2 regions of the Cryobacterium sp. TMT2-14 genome follow, and region 2 is predicted to be linked to the other one. Evidence: predicted binding sites of a transcription regulator. Region 2 holds the regulator's gene; the other holds the start of a gene.
What was found. The regulator LexA, encoded in region 2, represses DNA repair genes until DNA is damaged. The targets are predictions, from matches to a motif close to TCGAACANNTGTTCGA.
Positions count from the first base shown of each region.

Region 1 (7,982 bases), on a different contig from region 2:
AAAAAAAACGGGAACACTTCACCCTAGGCTTCAGGGTTTCATCTGGCTACACTTCGGCTCGTTTTGGCGGGTCACCGGCAGGTCGTCGAGGGGTCGTCGGGGAGGCGCGGGCACGCAACGGATGCCGGCGGCAGTCTCCGGGGTTCGCAGAACGGCCGCGGGAGCTTAGAGTGTCTGAATACTCGCGCAGGCGAAACGCTCAAGCGGAGCGGTCCCGACGCGTCCATGCAGCGTGAAGTCCGAGGAGTCTCATGACCGACACCATTGCCCCCATCGCACCGGCCCACGGCGTCGGCCTGACTGACGCTGCCGCGCTGAAGGTGCGCAGCCTGCTTAGCCAGGAGGGTCGCGAAGACCTGAACCTGCGCGTAGCCGTGCAGCCCGGAGGCTGCTCCGGCCTGATCTACCAGCTCTACTTCGACGAGCGCATTCTCGAGGGCGACGTCGTCGTGGACTTCGACGGCGTCGGGGTCGTGCTCGACAAGATGAGTGTGCCGTACCTCGAGGGTGCTTCGATCGACTTCGAGGACACCATCGCGAAGCAGGGCTTCACGATCGACAACCCGAACGCCGGCAGCAGCTGCGCCTGCGGCGACTCCTTCAGCTAGAGTCGCCGCCGCCGTGCTTGGCCTTCCGGCGCCGGTCGCGGAGGCTGGCGCACGGGAGAACCTGCGCCCACTTTCCGAGCTGCGCCGCGGCCGTCAGCGCTGGGGCTGCCCCGATGTCAGCGGGCGCCGACGACCATCCACTTCGCCGCCCGGGCGCGCAGCCCGAGCGTCACCCCGCGTGCGCCGAGGTAGCCGAACGCGAACGCCGCCATCAGCCAGGCCAGTCCCGCTGGTCCCGACGGCGCCAGCAGCAGCACCGCGACGGCCAGCGGCACGAACGCGGCCAGGTTCACCAATCCGGTCAGGGCCAGGTAGCGCGCGTCGCCGGCACCGATCAGCACTCCGTCGAGCACAAAGACCACCCCGCCGAGCGGAACGGATAGCCCGAGCACGATCAGGGCCGCCGGCAGCAGGTCGCTGACCTCGGTCGCGTTCGTGAACAGTCGGCCGAGCACGCCGCTCGCGGCGATCACCAGCAGCCCGAGCGCGGACCCGCTGAGCACGCCCCATTCGAGGCAGCGCCTGAGCACCGCGCGCACCTCGGCCAGGTTGCCGGCGCCGAGGCCCCGGCCCACCAGCGCCTGTGCCGCGATCGCCAGGGCGTCAAGGGCGAACGCGAGCGTGGCAAACAGGGTCATCGCGATCTGGAAGGCGGCCAGCTCGGGAGAACCGAGGCTCGTGGCCACGAAAACCGCGAGCAACATGGCCGCACGCAGGCTCACCGTGCGCAGGAACAGCCAGCCGCCGGATGCCGCGCCCCGCAACATCCCGACCCGATGCGGGCGCAGCGGCGCACTCTCGCGGCGGGCGTGGCGGCCGACGACGGCAAGATAGACCGCGACCATCGCCCACTGTGCCACGACTGTGCCGAGGGCGGATCCGACGATGCCGAGTCCCAGGCCGTAGATGAACACCGCATTCAGCAGGATGTTGACCGAGAACCCGATCCCGGCCACCCACAGCGGGGTGCGGGTGTCCTGCAGCCCGCGGAGCAGCCCGGTCGCCGCGAAGACGAGCAGCATGGCAGGCAGTCCGAACATCGATGGGCCCAAGTAGCTGACGGACGCGGCGGTGACGGCGGGCTCGGCGCCGAACGCGCCGACGAGCAGGGGGGTGGCGAACCAGCCCGCAATCGCGAGCAGCACACCGAGGCCGAGGGCCAGCCAGAGTCCGTCGATGCCGACGGCGACCGCACGGCGGCGGTCACCGGCCCCCAGCCAGCGGGCCACCGCGGGCGTGGTGCTGTAGGCCAGGAAGACCATCAGGCCGATGATCGTTTGCAGCACGGCGCCGGCCAGGCCGAGTCCGGCCAGCGGAACGGCGCCGAGGTGCCCGACCATGGCGGAGTCGGCGAGCAGGAAGAGCGGTTCGGCGATGAGCGCGCCGACGGCGGGGATGGCGAGGCGCAGGATCTCGCGGTCGATGGGCTGCGGGCGGAGCACGGTGATGGTGATGCCAAAACTCTAGTTCAGCCCCTCCGCACCCGGTGTCCGCTTCCGGTGGTCGAGCCTGTCGAGACCCGGCGAGCCAATCTCCGCGCTGCCAGACAAGACTTCGAAACTAGTGCAATAAAGAGTCCATAGTAAGTGACAGACTATCAACTACCTGTACGACATCAGGTATCCTCGTACCATGACGAACCTCGCGGATGACCTCAGTCGGGCGGCCGATGCCGTCGCCCTGCTGGGCTCCTCGATCAGGCCGGCATCGCCGCCCGGGAGAAGCAGGCCCACGACGACCGCTACCTGAAGGTCTACCGGCTGAGCAACGGCAACGTGCGCCTGAACGGGCTCTTCGCCCCCGAAGACGGCGAGTTCGTGATCTCCACCTTCGACTCCATCACCAGCCTCCGCCGCGGCGGAGTGCGCTTCGTCGACCCGGAACGCGCCGCCTGGGCCCAAAAAATGCAGGACGACCCGCGCAGCACCGAGCAGATCAACGCGGACTCCCTCGTGCAGCTGCTCACAATCGCCGGCGAAGCCGACCCCGGCCCGGTCTTCGGCGGATGCCGCCCGGCGGTGCGCGTGATCGTGACCGAGAAAGTCCTCACAGCCGAACCCGCCGCGCCGGGTGCCGCCGAACCCGCCGCTCACGGGCAGATCGAAGGCAACCCGGTCCCCATCTCGCAGGAAACCATCGACCGGGTGCTCTGCGACACCGGCACCCGCGGCATCAAGTTCGACGACATCGGCCAAATCATCAACGTCGGCCGTGACGAACGACTCTTCACCGAGAAACAACGCGCCGCGATGGGAGTGCGCGACGGCGGATGCCGGTGGGTCGACTGCGACCGATCACCGTCCTGGACCGAAGCCCACCACATCAACGACTGGCTCACCGACAGCGGAGACACCAACCTCGCCGACGGAGTGCTGCTCTGCCACCCGCACCGGAACGCAATACTGGCTCCGGCCACCGGTGGAGAACGATCCGGAGCAGACACTGATCGCGCTGCCGAGCAAGGCGGTGGGGCTGTAGCTCCGGGTCTCGGCGCGCTCGACCAGCGGGCCGGGAGGTCCACCGCCATCCGTGTGCACACCCGATAGGTCTCTACCAGCTCGGCCACTGTCACAGCGAATAGGGTGGAGGCATGACTGACCAGGGGACCGCATCCGGAATCGACCGCGACGAACTTGACCTCGAGGTGCGTCCGCAGGACGACCTCTTCCGCCATGTGAACGGCAAGTGGATCGCCCGCAGCGAGATCCCGGCCGACAAGGCCCGCTGGGGCTCGTTCTACCTGCTCGCCGAGGAATCGGAGAAGGCCGTCCGGGAAATCATCCTCGAAGCCCAGACCGCCGCCCCCGGCACCGAGGAGCGCAAATTCGGCGACCTCTATGCCAGCTTCCTGGACGAGGACCGCGTCGAAGAGCTCGGAGCGACCCCGCTCGCGGCCGATCTCGCCATCGTCGACGCCGTCACCTCCATCCCCGAGCTGCTCGGCACCCTCGGCCGCCTCGAGCGCGCGGGCGTGCCCGGCGCCTTCGGTCTCTTCGTCGACAACGATCCGGGGGACCCCGAGCGCTACCTCGTCTTCGTCGAGCAGGGCGGGCTCGGCCTCCCCGACGAGTCCTACTACCGCGACGAGAAGTTCGCCGCGATCCGGGAGTCCTACCAGGCGTTCCTGACCCGGATGTTCGGCCTCGTCGGCACCCCGGATGCCGCCGGTCGCGCCGAGCGCGTGTTCCTTCTCGAAACCGAGCTCGCCACTCACCACTGGGACAAGGTGCGCTCGCGCGACAGCGAGAAGACCTACAACCTCAAGACCTGGGGTCAGGTCACCGCGTTGGCCGCCGGCGCCGACCTGCACCTTTGGCTTGACGGGCTTGACGGCCCGGCCGGTGCTCTCGACGAGGTTGTCGTGCGCCAGCCCAGCTTCGTGACCGGTCTGGCGGAGATGCTCACCGAGGACCAGCTCGAGGGCTGGAAGGACTGGCTACGGTGGCAGATCATCCGTTCCAGCGCCGCGTTCCTGTCGAGCGATTTCGTCGAGTCCAGCTTTGACTTCTACGGTCGCACCCTGACCGGCACTCCCCAGTTGCGCGAGCGCTGGAAGCGTGGCGTCTCGCTCGTCGAGGGGGCGCTCGGCGAGGCCGTCGGGCGCATCTACGTCGAGCGGCACTTCAAGCCCAGCGCGAAGGCGAGCATGGACATACTCGTGGCCAACCTGGTCGAGGCCTACCGCCGGAGCATCACCGAACTCGACTGGATGACCGCGGAGACGCGCGCCCGTGCGCTCGACAAGCTCGAGAAGTTCACCCCCAAGATCGGCTACCCGGTCAAGTGGCGGGACTACTCGACCCTTTCGGTCGACCCGGCCGACCTGATCAAGAACGTGCGCGCCACGAGCGAGTTCGAGTTTCAGCGGGAATTGGGCAAGATCGGCAACCCGCTCGACCGCGACGAGTGGTTCATGACCCCGCAGACGATCAACGCGTACTACAACCCGGGCTTCAACGAGATCGTCTTCCCGGCCGCCATCCTGCAGCCGCCGTTCTTCGACGATGCCCGCGATTCCGCCTCCAACTACGGCGCGATCGGCGCCGTCATCGGGCACGAGATCGGCCACGGCTTCGACGACCAGGGCTCGAAATACGACGGCACCGGGCTACTCACCGATTGGTGGACCGAAGATGACCGCACGGCCTTCGAAGAGCGCACCGGCTCCCTGATCGAGCAGTTCAACGCGCTCGCCCCGCATCAGGTTCCCGACCACCACGTGAACGGCGCACTCACCATCGGCGAGAATATCGGCGACCTCGGCGGGCTCTCCATCGCTTGGAAGGCCTACCTGATCTCGCTGGACGGCCAGGCGCCGCCCGTGATCGACGGACTCACCGGCACCCAGCGCTTCTTCCTCTCCTGGGCACAGGCCTGGCAGCTCAAGATGCGTGACGAGGAGGCCGTCCGCCTGCTCTCGATCGACCCGCACTCGCCCAACGAATTCCGCTGCAACCAGATCGTGCGCAACATCGACGAGTTCTATACGGCGTTCGGCGTCACCCCGGACGACGCTCTCTGGCTGGACCCGGAAAAGCGCGTTACGATCTGGTGACCTCAGCGCGACCGTAAGCCCGTGTCACCGGGGTCGAGCAGCCCGAATCTACGTAAGGACCTGCCCACTGTGGCCATGCCATCCCAGGACTCAGAGCGCCGGTCTCGCCACTCCTCGGCGCGCCGCGGCAGGCACGGCGGCGTGGACGCCACGGCGAACTTCGGCCGCGGGTTCCAGGCGCTCGGTGACCTCGCGGTCGACGGGGTGCAGGTCTCGGCCCGCGCCACCGATTTGGTCACCGGCCGGGTGCTGTTCTCCGTGGACGACCACGTGGTCATGCCCACCGCCGGCATCGGCACGGTGCTTCTGCTGATCGAGGTCGCCGCCCGGCTCCGCGACGCCGACTTCGGCGCGTACACGATCCTCGATCGCACCGTGTCCGATTCGGTCGCCGGATCCGGCCTCTGGCAGCACCTGCAGGCTCCCTCGCTGCCGATCGCCGACCTCGCTGCGCTGATCGGTGCCATCAACGACAACCTGGCCACCAATGTGCTGCTCCGCGCAGTCGGCCTGGACGCGGTGCGGTCCCGCGCCGAGCAGCTCGGACTCAGCCGCACCGCCCTGCTCGACCTTGTGCGCGACCGGCGCGGTCCCGATGACGCACCTCAGCTCTCGGTCGGCAGCGCCAAGGAGCTCACCTGGCTGTTCACGGCGCTGGCCCGGGGGGAGGTCGTCGATGCGGAGGCGAGTGAGCGCGTGCTCGGCTGGCTGTCGCTCGGCGCCGACCTGTCCATGGTCGCCAGCGCGTTCGGGCTCGACCCGCTCGCGCATCGGTCCGGAGATCACGGCCTCCTGCTGGTCAACAAGACCGGAACGGATGCCGGCGTGCGCAGTGAGATCGGCATTCTGCGCGGCCCGCGCGCCGGGGTGACCTACATGGTCTCGATGTCCTTCGCGGACACCCGCCTCTCGTCCCGGCTCGCGGTGCACGACGGGATGCGCGCGGTCGGCCTCGACCTGCTGGAATACGTGCACTGACCGGCGCCGCCGGTGAAAACAGGAAAACAGGGCTGCCCCCGCGAAGGAATCCTTCGCGGGGGCAGCCCTGGGCGATGGTGGCGCACCCGCTCAGCAGCACCGACCCTGGGGGTTGATGTCCTGGCGGTCGGTCTGGTCGCGCCAGAATTCGCGTTCCGTCATCATCACTGGTCCGGAGCAGGCGGCGGCATCCGGGTCATGAATCGATTCGTCGTGGGCCTCATGGTGGGCCTTGTACTTGTCGTAGGCGTCTTCACCCATGACCCCCCTCATGAACCAGGCGAAGCTCTTCGCGCCGTGGCGAACACTGGCGAGCAGATTCATCGGCGGGTCGTCCTCCCTGCCTTGTCCAGCTTGGCCTGGGCGATCTGGGTGTCCCAGCGTGCGGCCAGCTTCTTCTCTTCCGGAGTGGCTACGAAGCCGGACGGGGCGAACATCTGCGACGCCACCGCGTCATCCTCGTTGGTGCCGAAGCTGCGGGACTTGTAGGACTTCCAGGTGGCTTGCACGGCGGTGACCATCACGATGATGGCCAGCACGACGAACAGGATCGAAAGGACGCCCTGCACCATCGTGTTGCGCACGACCGCCTCCATCGCCTCGACGGTCTTCGCCGTGCCGAAGCTGGTGAGTCCCTCATCCAGAGCGTTGGAGAACGCTCGATTCTGGGCGAAGTAGCCCACGGCGGGAACGGTCGAGAAGATCTTCAGGAACGACGCGTAGATGGTCACGACGGCGGCGAAGGTCAGCGGCAGCGCCACAACCCAGAGGTACGTGAACAGCCCTCGCTTGGCCACGATCGCCAGGCAGACGGCCAGGGCGATGGCCGCCAGCAGCTGGTTCGCGATTCCGAACAGCGGGAACAGGGTGTTGATGCCACCGAGCGGGTCGGTGACGCCCATCACGAGCACGGCACCCCAGGCGGCGACCATGATCCCGGTCGTGACCCAGGCGCCCGGGCGCCAGGAGGTGTTCTTGAACTTCGGGAAGAAGTTGCCGAGGCTGTCCTGCAACATGAACCGGGCCACGCGGGTTCCGGCATCGACGGCGGTCAGGATGAACAGCGCCTCGAACATGATCGCGAAGTGGTACCAGAACGCCATCATCCCCGAGCCGCCCACAAGCTGGTGCATGATGTTGGCGAGGCCGACCGACAGTGTCGGGGCGCCGCCGGTGCGGGACACGATGGTCTCCTCGCCCACGTTCTTCGCGGTCTCGGTGAGCATCTCGGGGGTCAGGTTGACACCGGTCAGTCCGAGGCTGTTCACGAATGTGACAGCACCCTCAACGGTGCCGCCGGTCAGGGCCGGCGAGGAGTTCATGGCGAAGTAGATGCCGCGGTCGATCGACAGCGCGGCGACGAGCGCCATGATGGCGACGAATGATTCCATCAGCATTCCGCCGTAACCGATGAACCGGGTCTGGCGTTCCTTCTCGATCAGCTTCGGTGTCGTGCCGGAGGCGATCAGGGCGTGAAAGCCGGACAGGGCGCCGCAGGCGATGGTGACGAAGAGGAACGGGAAGAGCGAGCCGCTCACCACGGGGCCGCCGCCGTTCACGAACTCGCTGGCGGCCGGGGCCGAGATCTCGGGGCGGACGATGATGATGGCGATTGCCAGCATCCCGATCGTGCCGATTTTCATGAAGGTGGACAGGTAGTCCCGGGGGGCCAGGAGCAGCCAGACCGGAAGGATGGCGGCCACGAAGCCGTAGACGATGATGCCGATCGCGAGGGGCAGCGGTTCAATGGCGAAGAAGGTCGAGCCCCACTCGGTGTCCGCGATCATGCCACCACCGATGATGGCGGCCAGCAGCAGGATGAAGCCGATGATCGAGACCTC
Region 1 covers NZ_SOFV01000010.1:73,735-81,716, reverse strand. The annotation lists gene erpA (iron-sulfur cluster insertion protein ErpA) at 252-608, shown strand; gene E3O28_RS05020 (MATE family efflux transporter) at 725-2,056, opposite strand; gene E3O28_RS05015 (DUF222 domain-containing protein) at 2,315-3,154, shown strand; gene E3O28_RS05010 (M13-type metalloendopeptidase) at 3,199-5,163, shown strand; gene E3O28_RS05005 (serine hydrolase) at 5,239-6,141, shown strand; gene E3O28_RS05000 (YbdD/YjiX family protein) at 6,232-6,465, opposite strand; gene E3O28_RS04995 (carbon starvation CstA family protein) at 6,462-7,982, opposite strand, start outside.
Region 1: a site for LexA is predicted at 2,206-2,221, ahead of E3O28_RS05015 (DUF222 domain-containing protein). Genes of this name have one in related genera too.

Region 2 (7,982 bases):
CGGGAGGGTGAGGCCTTCCTCGGCGACCTGGGCAGCGCCGCGGAACTGGTGCAGCTGATCCACCGGGTGCAGGCCGAGCGGGTGCCGTACCGCGAGGCCGTGATCCCGGGACTCCCTGCCGCCCGCACGATCAAGCGGGAACGGGAGAAGGTACGCATCGCCGTGGCCGCCTTCCCGAACGGCCACCCGCGTTCCCGGTCGGCCACCCAGGACATCGACGCGCTCCTGGCCAAGCAGGCCGCCGGCGCCAACCTGGCGATCACGCAACTCTTCTTTCACGCCGACCACTACCTCAGCTTCATCCTGCGAGCCCGTGCCGCCGGGGTCGAATTCCCGATCCTGCCCGGGATCATGCCGGTCACGAGCCCGGCCCGCCTGCGCCGCATCCTCGAGTTGTCCGGCGAGGAACTGCCGTCCGAGCTGGCGATCGCGCTCGAGGTGGAGCCGACGAAGGAAGGCCAGCGTGAGATCGGCATCCGTCAGGCCACCGAACTGGCCCGGCAACTCATCGCCGGCGGTGCCCCCGGGCTGCACCTCTACGCCTTCAACCAGCACGAGACCGTGCTCGCCGTGCTCGACGGCTGCGGTCTGCTCACCCCCACCCTGCCTGCTTCCGCACTGCCTGCCCCTCACCCCGTCAAGGAGAACTCATGACCCACACTTCCGCCTTTCCCGCCTTTCCCGCCGGCACCATCCTGGGCTACCCGCGCATCGGGCCGCGCCGCCAACTGAAGAAGGCCGTCGAAGCGTTCTGGGCCGGATCGGTCAGCGCCGACGAGCTCGAAGCGACCGCGGCCGCCCTGCGCCAGAGCACCAGGAAGCGCCTCGTGCAGCTGGGACTCGGCCGGGACGACTCGTCCATCCCGGAATCCTTCTCCTACTACGACCAGATGTTGGATGCCCTGAGCACGGTGGGCGCCGTCCCCGCCCGGTTCGCGCATCTGCGGGGCGCGGACGGCCACCTCGACCTGGCCGGCTACTTCACCCTCGCCCGCGGCGAAGGGGAGAATCCGCCGCTGGAGATGACCAAATGGTTCGACACCAACTACCACTACCTGGTGCCGGAGATCGGCCCCGAGACCGAGTTCACCCTCGCCGGCACCCGCCTGGTGCGCGAGTTCGAGGAGGCGAAGGCGGCCGGATTCCTGACCCGGCCCGTCATCGTCGGCCCGGTCACCTTCCTGCTGCTGAGCAAGCCCAGCGACGAGGCCCCGGCCGGATTCAGTCCGCTTGACCGCCTCGACGACCTTGTGCCGGTCTACGCCGCCCTCCTGCAGCGGCTGCGCGCCGCTGGAGCCGAATGGGTGCAGCTCGACGAGCCTGCCCTGGTCAGCGAGAGCATCGACATCCCGAGAACGGATGCCCTCGCCGGCCTCCGCTTCGCCTACAACACCCTCGGCGCCCTCGCCGAGCGTCCCGCCCTGTTTGTCGCCGCGCCGTACGGCAGCCTCGACGACGCCCTACCCGTTCTTGCCATCACCCCGGTGGAAGCCATCGGGCTTGACCTCGTGCGGGGAAGCGTGCCGGCGGAGACCCCCGGACTAAACACGACCACTCTCGTGGCCGGCGTCATTGACGGCCACAATATCTGGCGCGGCGACCTGGCCGCCGCCTTCGACACGGCGGCCGGCCTGGTCCGCCTCTCGCCGCGGATCTCGGTTTCCACCTCTACCTCGCTGCTGCACGTTCCCCACGACGTCGACGACGAATCGGCGCTGGACGACGACCTGAAGACCTGGCTGGCCTTTGCGGATCAGAAGGTCGCGCAGGTTGCCACACTCGCCCGCGGCCTCAGTCTGGGCCGCCGTGCCATCGAGATCGACCTCTCTGCGGCCTCCGCGGCCCTCGACGCGCGGGGGGTGGCTCCCGGAGTCCACGATGGCGCCGTTCGGGTGCGCGCCGACGCGCTCGCTCCGGGCGACTTCACCCGGGGCGCCTACGCAGCCCGAGTGGCAGCCCAGGAGATGGCCCTCGGGCTGCCGTTCCTGCCGACGACCACGATCGGATCCTTCCCGCAGACCGGGGACATCCGTCGGGCCAGGGCGCAGCTGGTACGGGGGGTGCTGAGCACCGCGGACTACCGGGACCTGATGCGCGCCGAAATCCGTCGGGTCGTCTCGCTGCAGGAAGACATCGGCCTCGACGTGATCGTGCACGGGGAGCCGGAACGCAACGACATGGTGCAGTACTTCGCCGAGAACCTGGACGGCTTCGCGGTCACCGAGAACGGCTGGGTGCAGTCCTATGGCAGCCGGTGCGTGCGCCCGTCGATCCTCTGGGGTGACGTGTCCCGGCCGCGGCCCATCACGGTCGAGTGGTCGGCGTTCACGCAGGGGCTGACGCCCAAGCCCGTCAAGGGGATGCTCACCGGTCCGGTCACGATCCTCGCGTGGTCGTTCGTGCGCGACGACCAGCCGCTGGGCGAGACGGCCAGGCAGGTGGCCCTGGCCCTCCGGGACGAGATCGCCGACCTGGAGTCGGCCGGCATTCAGATCGTCCAGGTCGACGAGCCCGCGCTGCGGGAGCTGCTGCCGTTGAAGCAGAAGGACCAGGCGGAATACCTCGACTGGTCGGTGGGGTCCTTCCGCCTGGCGACGGCCGGTGCGGCCGCGGCCACCCAGATCCACACCCACCTCTGCTACTCGGAGTTCGGGGTGGTCATCGACGCGATCCGCAACCTGGACGCCGATGTGACCAGCATCGAGGCGGCACGCTCTCGCATGGAGGTGGTGGGCGATATCCGGTCCCAGGGCTTCGACCACGGTATCGGCCCGGGAGTGTGGGACATCCACTCGCCGCGTGTGCCGAGCGTGTCCGAACTCACCGACCTGCTCGAGCGCGCCGCGGCGGCCATCCCGGCCACCCGGCTCTGGGTGAACCCCGACTGCGGCCTCAAAACCCGCGGCTACACCGAAACCGTCCAGTCCCTGCACAACATGCTCGCCGCCACCCGCATCCTCCGCGCCCGCCTGACCTCCTCCGTCTCCGCCTGACCCCGCCTCCACCCACACAAAAGCCGGGCACGACACCAAGAACAGTGTTCGTGCCCGGCCCACAAGACCCGGCTCACAAGACCCGACCGAAATAACCATGGTGACTCAACACTCGCGCGTCTCCACGACGCTGGTCGAAACCGTTGAGACCAAGAGTCCGCCTGAAATGCTGATGTGCTTGACTGCTGATGCCCTAAACCGACCGCAGCACTGCCACAACCTTCCCCAGAATCTCGGCGTGATCGCCGACGATGGGTTCGAAGTTGGTGTTGCGGGGCAGTAGCCAGGTGTGCCCGTCGCGCTGGCGGAAGACCTTGACGGTTGCCTCGTTGTCGAGCATGGCTGCAACGATTTCACCGTTTTCGGCGGTCTTCTGCTGCCGCACGACGACCCAGTCGCCGTCCATTATGGCGGCGTCGATCATCGATTCGCCCGACACCTTGAGCATGAACAGATCGCCCTTGCCCACCAGCTGGCGGGGTAGCGGGAAAATCTCGTCGATCTGCTGTTCGGCGGTGATCGGGATGCCGGCGGCGATGCGACCGACGAGCGGAACCATGGCGGCGTCGCCGACCTGCACTCCGGTGTGGAAACTTTCCGAGGCTCCGGCCGTCGTGTCTTCGGGCGACTGCGGAATCTCGATGAGCACCTCCAGTGCTCGGGGACGGTTCGGGTCTCGGCGGAGGTAACCGCTCAGTTCCAGCTGGTTGAGCTGGTGGGTGACGCTCGACAGTGACGACAGGCCGACGGCGTCGCCGATCTCGCGCATGCTCGGCGGATAGCCGCGTTGGCTGACCGAGCGCTGGATGACGTCGAGGATGGCGAGCTGCTTCTCGCTGAGGCTCTTGCGCCGTCTGGTGCCGCCCTTGTCGCGGGGACCGCTGGTGTTCTGTGCCACGTTCGTCGCTCCTCGTTTTGATTGATGCGCTGGCAGCAAGCAGCGAATGCCGCCGATTCACGCGAATGTCGGGGGTGCCTGATTGAGTGTCAATCAACAATCGAAACTGTATCCGCGTTGAGCTCATTATACAAACATGTATTCGAGTGAGTCGGAATAAATATTTCAGAAACTACCGAATAAAGCTTGATTGTTCGAATAATCGAATATACATTCGGAACATAAGTTCGCATCCGGCTCTCCCGGCCGAGAGTCGGATGCGTCTTCTCACAGGAGGTATCACATGAGCACTGCACTTGAACGAGGCGCCCCCATCGCGACCGGACGCACCCGGCTCCGACTCACCCGGCGCGGTCGCGTCGTTTTCACGTCCCTGGCTGCCTTTCCGCTCGTGGCCGTGGCCCTGGCCGTCGCCCTCAACGGAGGCATCGCCGCCGCCGAGAACTCGACCGTCGCTCACGTGGCCTCGGCCTTCGACTACGTCACCATCAAGTCGGGGCAGTCGCTCTGGCAACTTGCCGAGACAATCGCGCCCACGTCCGATCCGCGCGAGGTGATCGCCGAGATTGTGAGCCTCAATCAGCTGCCGTCCGACAGCGTGCAGCCCGGTCAGCGGCTGGCGCTTCCGAACGACCTGTGAACTACCCGCGGCGAGCCCCCGCCGGTCTCACCCCGGTAATATTGGGGGAGTGACCAGTCTCAACGATCTGCCCCTTCGCGATAATCTGCGCGGACTCACTCCCTATGGGGCGCCGCAGTTGCACGTGCCGGTGGCTCTCAACGTGAACGAGAACACCCACGGCATCCCGGCTGAGGTGGCGCAGGACATCGTGGCGGCGTTGGCCGTGGCGGTCACGACCGTGAACCGATACCCCGATCGGGAGTTCACCGAGCTGCGGGATTCCCTCGCCCGTTATCTCGGTCACGGCCTCACCCGAAAGAACATCTGGGCCGCCAACGGTTCCAACGAGGTTCTTCAGCAGGTGCTGCAGGCCTTCGGCGGCCCGGGTCGGTCCGTGCTCGGCTTCGCGCCGACCTACTCCATGTACCCTCTGCTGGCCTCCGGCACCGGCACCCGCTGGATCGCGGGCGGTCGTGACGCAAAGTTCGAACTCTCCCCGGCCACGGCGCTCGAGTGGGTCGACCGGGTTGCCCCTGACCTCGTCTTCCTCTGCTCGCCGAACAACCCCACCGGCACGCCCCTGTCCCTGGAAACGATCGCGGCCGTCTACGATGCGAGCGACGGCATCGTTGTCGTCGACGAGGCGTACGCCGAGTTCGGGACGGATGACGCGCCAACCGCCCTGAGCCTGCTTCCCGGCCGGGAGCGCCTGCTGGTGTCCCGCACCATGAGCAAGGCGTTCGCCTTCGCCGGTGTGCGCGTCGGCTATCTGGCCGCCGATCCCGCCGTGACGGATGCCCTCCGCCTGGTTCGTCTGCCCTACCACCTGTCCGCGCTCACCCAGGCTGCCGCGGTCGCCGCGCTCGTCCACACGCCCGCGATGCTTGCCATGGTCGACGACATCCGCGGGCAGCGGGACCGCATCGTGAGCGAACTGGCCCGGCTTGGCTACACTCCGCTGCGCAGTGCGAGCAACTTCGTGCTGTTCGGCGGCGTTGAGGACCCTCGGGCCACCTTCGAGGCGCTGCTGGCGGAAGGCATCCTTGTGCGCGACGTCGGCATCCCGGGCCACCTGCGGGTCAGCGCCGGCACCGAGGCCGAGACCACGGCGTTCCTCGACGCCCTCGAGGCGCTTGGGCGGCCGTGAACGGCGCGGGCCAATAAACTAGTCGTATGAGCTTCTCTTTCGCGACCACCTCGCCCCGTTTCGCCCACCTGCAGCGCGAGACCAGCGAGTCGAGCATCGACCTGTCGCTCAATCTCGACGGCACCGGTGAGTCGGACATCCAGACGTCGGTCCCGTTCTTCGATCACCTGCTCACGGCCTTCGCGAAACACTCGTTGACCGACCTCACCGTGCGCGCCCGCGGCGATATCGAGATCGATGTGCACCACACGGTCGAGGACGTCGGCATCTTGCTCGGCCAGGCGATCAAGCAGGCTCTCGGGGACAAATCCGGCATCTCCCGCTACGGTGACGCCGTCGTGCCGCTCGACGAGGCCCTCGTACAGGCCGTCGTCGACATTTCCGGGCGCCCCTACCTCGTGCACCAGGGCGAGCCGGCCGGTTTCGAGTTCCACCTGATCGGCGGCCACTTCACCGGCTCCATGGTGCGCCACGTGTTTGAGGCTATCGCCTTCAACGGCGGCCTCACGGTGCACGTCACCGTGCAGGGCGGCCGCGACCCGCACCACATCGCCGAAGCCGAATTCAAGGCGTTCGCCCGCGCGTTCCGCCAGGCGAAGGCGCTCGACCCGCTGGTGTCCGGCGTCCCCTCGACCAAGGGTGCGCTGTGACCAGCGTCGTTGTCTTCGACTACGGCACCGGAAACGTGCACTCCGCCGTCAAGGCACTCGAACTCGCCGGGGCCGAGGTGACGCTGACCGGCGACCGCCGTCAGGCGCTTGAGGCCGACGGGCTCGTCGTGCCCGGCGTGGGCGCGTTCAGCGCCGTCATGCAGGCTCTGAAGGCGGTGCACGGCGACGAGATCATCGACCGCCGGATCGCGGGCGGACGCCCGGTGCTGGGCATCTGCGTGGGCATGCAGATCATGTTCGAGCACGGCGTCGAACGCGGCGTGGACACGGAGGGGCTGGGCGAATGGCCCGGCACCGTGACGCAGCTGACGGCGCCGGTGCTGCCGCACATGGGCTGGGACACGGTCACGCCGGGGGAGGGCTCGACGCTGTTCCATGGCCTCGAGCAGGAGCGCTTCTACTTCGTGCACTCCTACGCCGCCCAGGAATGGTCCCTCGACGTCATGCCGCCGTTCCCGAAACCGATTCTCACCTGGTCCGAGCACGGACAACCTTTCCTGGCCGCCATCGAGAACGGACCGCTTACCGCCACCCAGTTCCACCCGGAGAAATCCGGTGAGGCAGGCATCCGTCTGCTCCATAACTGGCTCGGCACAGTCAAGAACTGACCTTGACTTTTCCCTGACTGACCCGGTCGCCGCGACCATTCCCAACCGAGGACACCCATGACTGTGCATACCCCTTCCCTCCGTCTCGTTCTGCTGCCCGCCGTGGATGTGGCCGACGGCAAGGCCGTTCGCTTGACCCAGGGCGAAGCCGGCACCGAGACCAACTACGGCGACCCCGTCGACGCGGCACTTGACTGGGCCCGCCAGGGCGCCGAGTGGATCCACCTCGTCGACCTCGACGCGGCCTTCGGTCGCGGCAACAACACGGATGTCATCCGCACTGTGATCCGCGAGGTCACGGGCGTGAAGATCGAGCTCTCCGGCGGGATCCGCGACGACGCGTCGCTGGACGCGGCCCTGAACGCGGGCGTCAGCCGGATCAACCTGGGCACCGCGGCACTGGAGAACCCGGAGTGGGCGGCGCAGGTCATCGCCCGGCACGGGGACGCCGTCGCCGTCGGGCTCGACGTGCGCGGAACCACCCTCGCCGCCCGCGGCTGGACCAGGGAGGGAGGGGACCTCTGGGAGGTGCTCGCCCGTCTCGAGGAGGCTGGCTGCTCGCGCTACGTCGTCACCGATGTGACCAAGGACGGCACGCTGCAAGGCCCCAACATCGACCTGCTCCGCCAGATGATGGAGCGCACTGACCGACCGGTCGTCGCCTCCGGCGGCATCTCCAGCCTCGACGACCTCCGCGCATTGCGCGAACTTGTACCGCTCGGACTCGAAGGCGCGATCGTCGGAAAAGCCCTCTACGCGGGGGCGTTCACCCTGAGCGAGGCGCTGGATGTCGCGGGCGCGTAACCTCGGCTCCACCGGCCTTCCCGGCGGACCCGGAGGGGGCGACTCCGCCGGGCAACCGTGGGAGGGACGACAGTTTGAGCCCAACATGCACAGCGACGACGACGGGCTCGCGCCCGAGCCGCTGCTGGCGGCCGTGCGCCGCTTCCAGGCTCGGGAGGCCGGCGAAGAGACGGTGGTCGACGCCATCCGTGGCTCACGGCTGCTCGTTCCCCTGGTGACCGAACTCGGCCAATCGGGCA
Region 2 covers NZ_SOFV01000025.1:35,266-43,247, forward strand. The annotation lists gene E3O28_RS09870 (methylenetetrahydrofolate reductase) at 1-654, shown strand, start outside; gene metE (5-methyltetrahydropteroyltriglutamate--homocysteine S-methyltransferase) at 651-2,993, shown strand; gene lexA (transcriptional repressor LexA) at 3,187-3,891, opposite strand; gene E3O28_RS09885 (LysM peptidoglycan-binding domain-containing protein) at 4,175-4,531, shown strand; gene E3O28_RS09890 (histidinol-phosphate transaminase) at 4,581-5,660, shown strand; gene hisB (imidazoleglycerol-phosphate dehydratase HisB) at 5,687-6,310, shown strand; gene hisH (imidazole glycerol phosphate synthase subunit HisH) at 6,307-6,939, shown strand; gene priA (bifunctional 1-(5-phosphoribosyl)-5-((5-phosphoribosylamino)methylideneamino)imidazole-4-carboxamide isomerase/phosphoribosylanthranilate isomerase PriA) at 6,997-7,743, shown strand; gene E3O28_RS09910 (SseB family protein) at 7,727-7,982, shown strand, end outside.